4 regions of the Chryseobacterium sp. 2VB genome follow, and region 1 is predicted to be linked to each of the others. Evidence: riboswitches for the same ligand, from Rfam matches in the RefSeq annotation. Region 1 holds a riboswitch; each other region holds the start of a gene.
What was found. Region 1 has a riboswitch for cobalamin ahead of metE (5-methyltetrahydropteroyltriglutamate--homocysteine S-methyltransferase). Riboswitches for the same ligand answer to the same signal wherever they lie in the genome.
Positions count from the first base shown of each region.

Region 2: it holds a riboswitch for cobalamin, as region 1 does, so the genes downstream of both, FFS26_RS10405 (TonB-dependent receptor plug domain-containing protein) here and metE (5-methyltetrahydropteroyltriglutamate--homocysteine S-methyltransferase) in region 1, are expected to answer to the same signal.
Region 3: it holds a riboswitch for cobalamin, as region 1 does, so the genes downstream of both, FFS26_RS18140 (acyl-CoA thioesterase) here and metE (5-methyltetrahydropteroyltriglutamate--homocysteine S-methyltransferase) in region 1, are expected to answer to the same signal.
Region 4: it holds a riboswitch for cobalamin, as region 1 does, so the genes downstream of both, FFS26_RS18855 (TonB-dependent receptor plug domain-containing protein) here and metE (5-methyltetrahydropteroyltriglutamate--homocysteine S-methyltransferase) in region 1, are expected to answer to the same signal.

Region 1 is NZ_SCNC01000002.1:451,342-454,487, reverse strand. Features, by position in the region: gene metE (5-methyltetrahydropteroyltriglutamate--homocysteine S-methyltransferase) at 1-1,664, opposite strand, end outside; cobalamin riboswitch at 1,836-2,023, opposite strand; gene FFS26_RS04080 (Lrp/AsnC family transcriptional regulator) at 2,219-2,680, shown strand; gene FFS26_RS04075 (hypothetical protein) at 2,764-3,146, opposite strand, start outside.
Region 2 is NZ_SCNC01000009.1:25,923-29,068, forward strand. Features, by position in the region: gene FFS26_RS10395 (cytochrome-c peroxidase) at 1-157, shown strand, start outside; gene FFS26_RS10400 (transporter) at 170-1,117, shown strand; cobalamin riboswitch at 1,210-1,395, shown strand; gene FFS26_RS10405 (TonB-dependent receptor plug domain-containing protein) at 1,504-3,146, shown strand, end outside.
Region 3 is NZ_SCNC01000024.1:23,666-26,811, forward strand. Features, by position in the region: gene FFS26_RS18130 (ATP-binding cassette domain-containing protein) at 265-927, shown strand; gene FFS26_RS18135 (hypothetical protein) at 958-1,758, shown strand; cobalamin riboswitch at 1,793-1,974, shown strand; gene FFS26_RS18140 (acyl-CoA thioesterase) at 2,090-2,473, shown strand; gene FFS26_RS18145 (HD domain-containing protein) at 2,532-3,122, opposite strand; gene FFS26_RS18150 (XAC2610-related protein) at 3,124-3,146, opposite strand, start outside.
Region 4 is NZ_SCNC01000026.1:30,567-33,712, forward strand. Features, by position in the region: gene FFS26_RS18855 (TonB-dependent receptor plug domain-containing protein) at 1-1,702, opposite strand, end outside; cobalamin riboswitch at 1,734-1,912, opposite strand; gene FFS26_RS18860 (T9SS type A sorting domain-containing protein) at 2,050-3,146, opposite strand, start outside.

The sequences.
Region 1 (3,146 bases):
GTCTGAGATTGGGCATATTGAGACCAGTACACCGTCATCGGAGTTGGGCGGGAAACATCACCGAAGATGACAGGAGGTTTCACACAACGGCTTCCGTAGCTTTGTACCCAACCGTTTTTAGTGAATACAAATCCTTCCAACTGTTCCCCGAAATATTCCACCATGTCGTTTCGCTCAAATTCTCCATGAACCAATACATCAATTCCGATGTCTTCCTGCCAGCGGATTGTTCTCTGCGTTTCCTGTTTCAATAAAGTATCATATTGTTCTGCAGTAAGCTCTCCTTTTTTAAATTTTGCTCTCCAGCTTCTTACTTCTGTGGTTTGCGGGAATGATCCGATTGTAGTGGTTGGAAATAAAGGTAGCTGCAATACTTCCTGCTGTTCTTCTTTACGGATTTTGAAAGTATTTATTCTCTGAGCATCTTTTTCAGTAACTGAATTTACTCTCTGTTTTACCTGATCATTATGGATAAGAGAAGAAGTTCTTCTGCTTTCAATTGCTTTTTTATTTTCTTCAAATGCTTCAAGAACCTGTTCATTTTCCGTTCCGGATGCCAGTTGTTTAAGCGTTACGACTTCCTTTACTTTTTGTTTTGCAAAAGCCAGCCATTTTTTAATTTCAGGATTAAGACTGGTTTCAAAATCAAGGTCACAAGGTGAATGAAGCAATGAGCATGATGGTGCAATGAAAATCCTTTCAGATCCTAATTTTTCAACCGCTTTTCTGATGAAAGACAAGGATTTTTCATAATCATTTTTCCAGATATTTCTACCGTCAACCAATCCTAATGAAAGGTTTAAACTGTCCGGAATAACATTCAGAATATCATCCAGCTGCTCAGGATTTCTAACCAGATCAACATGCAATGTATTGACAGGAAGTGAAACGGCAAGTGAAGTATTGTCTTTTAATCCGTCAAAATAGGAAGCCACAATAAATTTCAGTTTCGGGAAACGTTTTCTGATTTCGGCATACACATAACGATAAGTTTCTTTGGCTTTCTCTGTTAAATCCAATGCCATAAAAGGTTCATCAAACTGAATCCATTCCGCACCCTGATCCTGAAGTTTGGTTAAAATCTCGGTATAGACTGGAAGAAGATTTACTGCCAAATCCAGCTTATCAAATCCCTCTTCTTTTTCTTTTCCTAATAACAGATAAGAAACCAGTCCGATAATCACCGGTTTTGCATTGATTCCCGCTTGTTTTGCTCCTGCAAATTCATTGAAAATTTTGTCTGAGCTCAGCTTAAACTGTTGATTTTTATAAAATTCCGGAACGATGTAGTGATAGTTGGTATCGAACCACTTGGTCATTTCCATGGCAGTGATATCCAATCCGTCTTTCTGATATCCTCTTGCCATAGCAAAGTAAAGATCCAGCTCAGTATTGTTTTTTTTAAGCACCACTTCATGGTACCTTGTTGGAATGGCACCTACGACAAGACTCATATCCAATACCTGATCATAATATGAAAAATCATTACATGGGATAAGATCTATTCCTGCTTCTTTCTGGATATTCCAGTTTTGACTGCAGAGAGTTCTTCCGGTGTTCAGAAGTTCTTCCAAAAGGATTTTACCTGACCAGTACTGCTCGCAGGCTTTTTTGAGTTCTCTTTTGCTACCAATACGCGGATAGCCAAGAATGTGAGTTTGCATTTTTTTAAACTTTTTAATTAAACTTATTGGGAAGTCCTTTACAATGCTTCGTTATGTTTTGCGGAAAAAGTTTCAGGAAATAGTGACATAGCAGACAATGTATTTCCCTTCAGAAGAAAATACAAAATCTGATACACCATCTGTATGACCCAAAGCTTCAGCCCGCGAAAGCATTGTCAATTCAGTAAAGGCAGGTCTCCTGACTTGTAACAGTTTCCGTCATCCTTCCCGCTTTTGGCAGTGGATCTGCAAGGACAGAAACTTTTGGTGTGTTTACTTACAGTTGCGCGACAGCTCGTGATTTTCACACGATTCCCTATTAATCTACCTTAAGTAAAACCTTTCCTGTTTGATGAAGTATCTGTAAAGAACTGTATTTTTACCTTTAACAAAGGTTATCAGTAAAAGTTTTTAATTTTGTGTAAAATTATTAATACAGAATAAAACCACAACTAGAAACAAATAATTAAGCAAATTAAACTTCAGGAATTAAAAATAAAAGCATATAATTCTTTATATTTGACTGTTTTAATCATTTAAAAGAATAATATTCTGTGGAACAACTCGATGATAAGGATGTACAGCTGCTCAGGCTCCTCCAGAAAAACGCCAAACTCACCGTTAAAGAGCTCGCTAAAGAAGTGAACCTTTCTACTTCACCGGTTTTTGAAAGGGTAAAAAGGCTTGAGCAGGAAGGTTTTGTTAAAAGATATGCAGCAGTTCTTGATGCTGAAAAACTGAACCGCGGATTTACGGTTTTCTGCCAGATCAAACTTAAAATTCACGACCGGTCTGTGGGGTATGATTTTGTAAAAGAAATTTTAGAAATTGAAGAAGTTGCGGAATGTTACAATATTTCCGGAGATTTTGATTTCCTTCTGAAAGTCCAGGTGCGGGATATGAAGCATTATCAGGATTTTGTATTTAACAAGCTGGGATCCGTAGATTCTATCGGCAGCACACACAGTACTTTTGTGATGGCTGAGGTAAAAAACAACCATGGACTGACGATATAGATTTCTTTTAAAGTTAACGCCGTCTGAGGATAAAAAAATCCGTCAATAATGACGGATACTATTATTATTTTGTTTTTTAGTACTTAATTGGCAGCCGGATCCCTAAGTTCTGTTGTTAAACCTATTGATTTTAACAGGTTCTTACTGTCGAAAAGCAATGTTGTATAATGTTTCCCTTTTTTAAAAACCAGTTTTGACCCTCCAGGAAATTCACTGTCTGCTCCTGATTTTTGTATTTTGGCATTGTACTTACCGAACTTCGTTTTACTGTCCTGTAATGTACTTTTATTCAGAACAAGACCAAAAGGAAGTCCTTCCACAATGACAGGTTTATTGTCTGAAGTCACAAAAAACATCTCATTGATACTATTGTCTTTTCCCAGGCTGCAATAAAGCTCCAGTCCTGTTTTCATAGGCCATTTTGCATATTTTTCTTCGTTGGCATCTTCATAAAAAACAGTTTTTA
Region 2 (3,146 bases), on a different contig from region 1:
GGATCAGGTGGAAGATAATGCCAATCTTGATCCTCAGCTTAAACAGAATGGTCACATAGGAATTGCTATGAACAGCCAGGAAAAACAATCGATCATTGCGTTCCTGAAAACATTATCGGATAAAAGTTTTATATCCAATCCAAAATTTGCAGAATAATTTATAAAAAACATGAAGAAGATTATATTGATAGTAAGTTTGATCGTGTTTAGTCAGTATCAGGCAAAAACCATCAGAGACAGTGCTTATATTGCTCCCGAAACGCTTAACAGATTCGATTTTGATGATGACTGTGATGCTTGCGGCTGTGCAGCAGGAAACGGATCTTCCGGCTTTGAATCTTTACTGAATCCGCAGTTTATCGGGATCAAATACTTTGCGCAGCATTATAAAGCGAAAGAGAACTTATTTGTAAAAGATCTTACCCAGGATCAGTATTTCAATACGCTGCAACTTTGGGGGAAAATTCCACTGACTAAAAAACTGAGTGTTTATGCGAGCCTTCCATTCCATTTTCATAAAAAGAAAACCATGCAGGGAGATGTCAGAATCAATGGAATAGGAGATTTAAACCTGATGGGAATTTACCAGTTGATGAGTTCCAAAGATAATTTCCATTATCTGAGCGGAGGGCTGGGAGTGAAAATTCCACTAGGGAAGTTTGATGAAAAAGGAGCATCCGGTGTCAACCCAAGCTTTCAGCTGGGAACCGGAAGCTGGGATTATCAGGCGGCTTTGAATTATAAGTTTCAGAAAAATAAAGTAGCCGTACTGGTGAATACAGATTATACCATTAAAACAGAGAACAGGAAAAATTACCGTTTTGGAAACCAATGGAACTATGCAGCAACAGGTTTTTATCAGGTTGCAGGAAATGAAAAATCTATATTCTCTGTAAAAACTGGAGTTCAGGGAGAAGTTTATGCTCAGAATAAACAGTTTGATGAAGCATTGCCGAACACTGCAGGAAGTGCTTTGTACGGAAAATTAGGTTTTGAAGCCTCTTATAAAAAGCTGAGCCTGGGAAGTGAAGTCATGCTTCCCATGTACACGCGCCTGGCGGGAGGAGATATTGAAGCCAAATCAAGATTCAGTATTTTTCTGAATATTGGAATTTAAAAAGAAACCCTTGTTGAAATCATGTTAAAGCTCCTTCGGGAGCTTTAATTGTTTATAAATCATGATTTTAGTTGGGGATTAGGAATAATTATTTATCTTTGCCGGAATTTGGTGAGCCGTAAAAAGCTCTTAAAAGGGAATCCGGTGAAAATCCGGGACAGACCCGCTGCTGTAAGCTCCGCACCAAAGTTTTTGAAGAATATATCCACTATTTTTTAATGGGAAGGATTTCAAAAATGGAGTAAGTCAGAAGACCTGCCAGACAATAATCGTTTGACGCTTTCGTGGAATAAAGCTTAGGACATCAATGATTCTGTGCAGTGACCGCTGTGCTTTGTCGTTGTATTCTTATACCCATTAGCGTCTTCATTACCTTAAATGAGCTAATGGCGGCAAAACTAACTACTTCTGCAATTCATAAAGCTGTTTTCACAATATTGGTGATCACATCTCAACTTTTGTTTTCCCAAACCAAGAAAAAAGACAGTCTTCAGGAAGAGACCATTAAAGGAATCAACCTTTATAAAAAGAATTTTAAAGAAATCCTTCCGGCACAAACCCTGCAGGGAGAACAGCTGGAAAGACTGAACAGCCATTCTGTTGCAGATGCACTACGGTATTTTTCAGGCGTTCAGATTAAAGATTACGGAGGATTGGGTGGTTTGAAAACCATCAACATCCGAAGCATGGGAAGCCAGCATGTAGGGGTTTTTTATGATGGAATTCAATTAGGAAATGCTCAAAACGGACTGGTAGATCTGGGGAGGTACTCTTTGGATGATCTGGAAGAAATATCGTTGTATAACGGACAGAAAAGTGAAATTTTTCAGCCAGCAAAGGACTTTGGCTCTTCGGGGTCTATCTATTTACAGCCTAAAACACCCATATTTAAAGGACCAAGAAAAACCAATTTGGTGATAAGAGCAAAAAGTGCATCTATTGATCTCTTTAATCCTTCATTCCGGTTGGAACAGAAAATTTCAGACAAGATTTCTGCCAGCTTCAGCGGAGAATTTATGCAGAGTGACGGAATTTACAGGTTCCGGTACGCGAAGAAATATCCTGATGGGCAGCAGGCGTACGATACCATCGCTAAAAGACAGGACTCAGATATCAAAGCAAAACGGTTTGAAACTTCTTTCAACGGAACTTTAAATAATGGAAGCTGGAATATCAGAGGGTATGGTTATATTTCAGATCGTGGAATGCCGGCTCCCATTGTGAATGGTCGCTTTGGCGGAAGAGGAGCGAGACTTTCAGATGAAAATTATTTCGTACAGGCCAATCTGAGAAAAAAACTGTTCCCGAAATTTGAAACACAGCTTAAAGCAAAATTTGCTTACGATTATACCCATTTCATGGACACAGTTCGTTCGCAGTCTATTATTTATACCGATAACACCTATATCCAAAGGGAACTTTATCTTTCCTCTTCCAATATTTACTCAATCACTCCCAATTGGGATGTCAGCCTGAGTGGAGATTTTCAGTACAATAATCTGGACGCGAATCTGGATAACTTTTCTTATCCTACCCGCTACACTACATTGGTCGCATTAGCAACAACCTATCAGTTGAACAGATTCAAAATTATGGGAAGCCTTTTAGGAACCTTTACTTTTGAAGAAGTAAGAAAAAATAAAAGACCGGGAGATGCCAGAGAGTGGACACCTGCGGTGTTTATGAGCTATCAGCCGGAAAAAATTCCGGAGCTTACTCTAAGGGCTTTCTATAAAAGAATTTTCAGACTTCCAACCTTCAATGATTTGTATTATACCAATATCGGAAATACCTACCTGAAACCGGAATTCACCAATCAATATGATGTAGGATTTACTTATCAGAAGAATTATAACAACCGTTTCCTTAAAACATTTTATGCTAAAGTAGACGGTTACTACAATAAAGTACAGGATAAAATTGTGGCAGCTCCGAACGGAAGCATGTTCCGCTGGCTGATGATGAATCTTGGATTGGTTGAAATCATTGGTGCAGATGTGAATGTGCAGACTGAAATGCAGCTTGGAAA
Region 3 (3,146 bases), on a different contig from region 1:
TATTTCTACTCTCTGGATTTTTTATAAAAAAATAATAATTCCCACCTTGATATTTTCTTTATTAGCTTCTTGTTTATCCTCTTTCAATATTGAGAACTTTGGATTGAGTTTTCTTTTAATATCTCCTGTCCTTCATTATTTTATATATGAACTCAGATTTAAAAGCGAATATTACTTTTATGCCAATTCAGGCTTTTCAAGGATGTTTCTCTGGACAGGAACAATAGTATCGGGGATTATTGTAAAAATTATAACATTATTTTTATGAGCAGACTGCATGTTGATAGCGTAACCAAATCTTTTAATGAGAGAAAAATTCTGCAGGATATTTATATAGGATGCGAAACAGGACAAATCATAGGCCTGCTGGGCAGAAATGGTGCTGGAAAATCAACATTATTAAAAATTATTTTTGGAACTGTCAGTAGTGATACCCAGTTTATAAGATACAATGACAAAGTTCTGAAAAGTATTTCCGACAGAAAAAACAGAATTGCTTACTTGCCACAAGATCTTTTTTTACCCAAAAATATAAAAATAAAAAACCTGGTTCCTCTTTTTTGTAATCAAAAGAATACTGAGCTGCTTTTTACATCAGAATTCGTACAGCCTTTCCTTCATGAAAAGCCTAAAAATCTTTCCAAAGGTGAACAGAGAATTATTGAAACTTTGATGATTATTTATTCTGAAGCTGATTTTGTTTTACTGGACGAACCTTTCCATAGCCTTTCTCCGAAAATTTCTGCAGCATTGAAAGCTGCAATCATTGAACAGTCTGCGTATAAGGGATTCATTATTTCTGATCATAATTATCAGGAAGTTCTTGATATTTCACACCAAATATTTCTTTTGCGTGAAGGCTATCTGAAACAAATACAAGATTTAAATGAACTGCAATGGTATAATTATCTTCCGAAAAGCATTTAATTTATATATTTGAGGGATCAAAAAATTTTCATGATGACTTTCATAAACAAAGCATTCTATTTATCCGCTTTCAGTATTTTATCTATTGCTTTTGTAAAAGGACAGACTAAAGTTCCTTTTGGAGTGGTAAAAGCTGAAGAAGGATATGCCAACGTACGTGTACATAAAGACGATTATCGAAAAATTGTAGATAAGATCCGTATGCGTAAAGGCGATGTATTCGTTTATGTAAAGCCAGCTCCTGGAGAAACAGAATGGATATGGATCAAATATCCTGAGAAACAGGATGACGACAAGCCTTTTGTGCGTTATGAAACTCTTGATAAAGAAGGAATGGTGAATAAAGGACGTATTGCCTATGTAGACCAGCTTCCCGCCTATACTCCATCCAGATCTAAAAACGGAAGATCCCTGATTTTCACAGACAATTCTGATCCTAAGATTCCTACTGCCCAAAGAAGCAAAGTGGTGATTGATATTTATCCTTCCAATGCAGGATACCGTAAAAAGGAAAAAGATGCAGATGGAAAAATTCTTACGATTGATAAAGTAAAACCATGGGGAATTGGAAATGATCTTCCTGAAGGAATGACCGAAATCAAATCCATCAGAGTGCAGCAGCCCGGAAGAGGTTCTGTTTTTGTAAGAGAGGCCATCAAAAACATGTTCCAGCCTACCATGGATTTTGAGAACATCGGAGTAACTTCTCTCGACAATGATAATATTTTCCTTTATATGATCAATGGTTCAGGAGAAAACAGATATACAACACTCTGGACAATTAAGAAGGGAAGAGTAATCAGCCAGATTATTTATCATAATCCGGAATAAATTCATTATTTTTGCATTCGAAAAGTTTTTACGCTTATTCATCACAGAAATTGGTTCTGCATCACTGCAGATTAAAAGGGAACCGTGTGAAAATCACGGACTGTCGCGCAACTGTAAAGTAACTGAAGTCTTTATCAAAGATCCACTGTGCGAGGCATGGGAAGGAGATAAATGATGTTACAAGTCAGGAGACCTGCCTTTTTCTTAAACATGTAACTTTCGCGATTTGAAGTTGTATTGATCTGATGGATTGTTTCAGGAGTTCTATCAATTCCTGTCATTATTCTGTTGTTTTAGTATCCTTTCATTTCGCTTTAATTAATAATGATATATGACTACAGAAGAAAGAATTGAAGCATCCGAAACCAGAATCTTTAAAGCGGTTTTTCCTAACACAACCAATCATTACGATACCCTTTTTGGAGGTACTGCGATGCAGCTGATGGATGAAGTAGCTTTTATCACCGCAACCCGTTTTGCCAGAAAAAGAGTGGTAACCGTGAGCAGTGATAAAATTGATTTCAAAAAACCTATTCCTGCCGGAACTATTGTGGAACTGATCGGAAAAGTTTCATACGTGGGAAAAACCAGTATGAAGGTGAATGTTGAAATTTACACTGAACAGATGTACTCCTATGAAAGAGAAAAAGCTATTGTAGGTGATTTTACTTTTGTAGCCATCGACGAATTCAAAAAACCAATCCAGATACTATAAATTATAAAAAATTCGGGCGGCCTTTGGCCGCCCGAAGCTTTAAATATTTTCATTGACATTATTTCAATACCTTTTCTGTTTCCAGACTTCTGTTCAATAAAAGTTCAAAAGCCTCTCCCATTTCGTCTGATGCTCTGCTGATTGCATTTTCAAGCATATTCCGGATCTGTCTTTCCGTCACTCCGGCTTCTGTCCAGCTCTTTCCTGTAGTATGGGAATTTAAAATAAACGGCATAATTCTATCGATTCCACAGGCAAAAATAGCATCCGGAGTTTTCTCTTCTTCAAACTCGAGCCACAGGTTAAAAAATTCTGTACGTAAAGGCTCATCCAGAATTCCAAAGATCTTTTGGGCTGAAGCTTTTTCTCTTTCAAATTTCCCTACCATAGCTTTTTCATCAAAAATAAAAGTGTCTCCGGCTTCTATTTCCACAAGATCATGAATGGAAAGCATTCTTATCACTCTTAACAAATCAATATCAGCCCGGTTTTTAGCATATGGATAAAGGATCTGGGCAAGAATAATGATCTGCCAGGAATGTTCAGCCGTATTCTCTCTCCGGGAATCGTCTGCATTATAATTTCTTCGTTGTACATTTTTAAGCGCATCTACTGCCAGAATAAAATCTATCTCTTTCTGAATTTTCATCTTACTTTTTATTTCTGTTATATT
Region 4 (3,146 bases), on a different contig from region 1:
TGGTAGAAACTCCCATATTTAAAAGAAAATAAGGATCTATAGCTTCTGATCTCTTTTCATCACTTGTGGTGTAGGTAACACCGTTCAGCTGTCCCTGTGCATAAAACCTGAAGAAACCATATTCGTAATCTATACCGGCATTTCCCCTGTGCATGGGAACGTAAGGTCTCTGCATCTTCGTTTCTTTATCGATAGCTTTTGCATAATAATATGCTGCATTGGCTCTGAATTTATGATTTCCCCAGTGCTTGCTGAAAGACAACTGAGATTCCAGCCCGTAAGATTCGGATTTATTGACATTGTATGCCTGCCAGTATCCCATAGCCGTTGGAAGCCATACAATAAGATCTGTGATGTTCATATAGTAGGGAGACAGAGTAAGTTTGAAATCTCCCGCTTTGAACTCATTGGTCATATCCACCTGAGTAGAGGTTTCCGGTCTCAGATCTTTATTTCCTCCCGGTTCATAATAAATATCATTAAATGAAGGATATCTGAAGTTTTTGGATACGTTAATACTCAGATCATACCATTTTGCGGCGTTCCATTTTCCGGAGAATGAATACATAAAAGGAGACTTTACATCTTCTACAAAATCTTTTTTGAATCCTCCTTCAAAACGCAGATCTTTTGTTGCAAAATACCGCAATAATCCTGAAACAGAACCTATATTCCTGCTGACATTGGATATTCCGCTCTCGTACCCTTCTCCTTTATTAATCTGAAATTCTCCGATGATATTAAAATTCCATTTTGAATTCAGGAAATAATTAAAATCATTTTTAAAGATATAATTCTTCCCGGTTCCTCCACTGGATTTAGGCTGGCTTAACGAACCGAAATACTGAAAATTCTCTTCCGTGTAGGCTGCTTTAAGGGAATTGCTGAACTTCGCTTTGTTCCAGTCCCAAGAAAGAAGACTTCTTACACTTTGAGTTGTATATTTTGTTTTTGTTCCCGTTTCCTCATACACAGGATAATGCTGTGAAGAATCAAAAAACTGGCTTTGCCACGAAACCTTATGATCGTTTGTAATTTTATAGGATGCTCCTACATTGAATGTCGTATTGTAATAATTCCCGTTTCTGTTGATGTAATTCAGATCGCTTACCTTATAATCATTTTCACTTACAGAATAATTTCCGGAGGCTTTAAAACTGAACTTATCATTGCTGTAAGACCCTTTCACAAAATTATTATAGGTATTAAAGGAAGCCACTTCAGAAAATAAAGAACCATGGAAACCTTTATTAAAATCAAGGGTATTATTCAGGTGAATACTTCCCCCGATGGCACCGCTTCCGTACACTACACTTCCTCCACCAGCTTTGATACCGATCTGATCATAGCCGAACAAAGCAATATTATTGATATCTCCCTGCCCTAAAAAATTAGAATTGATATTAATTCCGTTCCACACGAATGCAGTCTGCTGGGCGGTAGTTCCTCTAAAAGAAGGTGAAGACACGGCTCCGCGGCCATTTTCTTTAATAAAAACCTGCGACTGAAACCTCAGAAGCTCCGAAAGATTACCGGAGTTTTTTTCAGCATCTTCTGCTGTAATTGTTTTTACGGGATGAAAAAGTTTCACCCTGTTCATCTGGTTGTCGAAGACATAAATAGTGTCAATGGTTTTCTCTTGTCCAAAAAGAAAACACCCATAAGATGAAAAAAGCAGTACTAAAGATCTTTTTATATCCATACTTTTTTACTTTTCCTCCGAAAGCAATATGTTTTTTAATTATAATCCTGGCAGGTCTCCTGACTTTCGCATTCTGCTCCTTCCCGTTTTTACACAGTGGCGTTTTGCAGAAACTTGTGTTGCGATTTACAGTTGCGGGGACAGTCCGGGAGTTACACCCGATTCCCTTTTCATTCCAAAATACTGGAAACCAAAATTTTTGCAAAGATAGTTTTTTATATGTATTTGCCAAAAACCAGACTTTTCTATACAAAACATGCTATCCTTTTGTTATATACACAAAAAAGAACGGCCGCTTTCAATATTGAAAACAGCCATTCATCCCACTACTTTACTATTTATATATGTTACTTTTTAATAAATTTATAAGACTCCTGTTGTACTCCTTTTACGGAATATTGTAAAATATAATCTCCTTTTGACAGAGATGAAACATCAATCTGTCCTTCTACAGTATCCAATGATTTTACCTTTTGTCCAACCATATTATAAATTTCTGCTTTCTCTATTTTTCCTTTTCCTTTAAAATACAGGATGTCAGCCACTGGATTAGGATAGATACCTGTATTGTTTTTCTCTTTCACAGCATCACTCACCGATAAAAATTCAGAAGTATCCAGGTAAAAAGCAATCATCTGCCCTGAAGCATTCGTCCCTGCCCCGGCAATTTTCTTTCCGTCCTGTGAAATCGCAAGAGGAAGTCCCATTGTTACTCCATTAGTGGCAATTCCTAAAGATGCCGCATAATCATTCAGGTTAATTCTCCCGGCGGCAGAGGTCCAGATAAAGCCTTCTCCTGACATGGGAGGAGCCCCAAATGCTCTGTAATACCCGATCACTTTTTTCCCATCAGCAGAAATCCCGGTGGCACCTCCTTTGAAGCTGAAAGAAGCATTAGGATGCGTTATATAAGTAAGTCCGCTCACAGCATTCCATACATAAGGATTAGGGTTTGCCGAACCTATTATTGTATTTCCGTCTGCAGAAATTCCTCCTGCTTCTCCTACATGATTCCCATTATTATCTGTAATAAAACTTTCCACTCCATCCTGCCATTTTGCTCCGCTTCTTGTTCCGGTTGATTCATCCTGCCAGCCTACGATCACTGTTCCTGCTGCATTGATTGCGTTTGCTCTGGAGCTGCGTCCGGGAACTATACTTCCCAGATCTACCATTCCGTTTACTTCATCCCATTTCACAGCATGCGCATTCGCTGCGGTGAGAAAACCAAGACCAACTATAGTATTTCCATCAGTCGACATTCCCCAGGTAGAGCTTACGCTGCCATCCCATCCTGTAGGTACAAGCCCGCCTCTGTTTACCCATGTGGCCGTAGCGACATCATAGGTAGATATTTCATTGAATCCTGTTGCGGCATTGGTAACGGAGGACGATATTTTGGTTCCGTCATTCGAAACAATGGTTCTGCCTGCAGCCGGATATC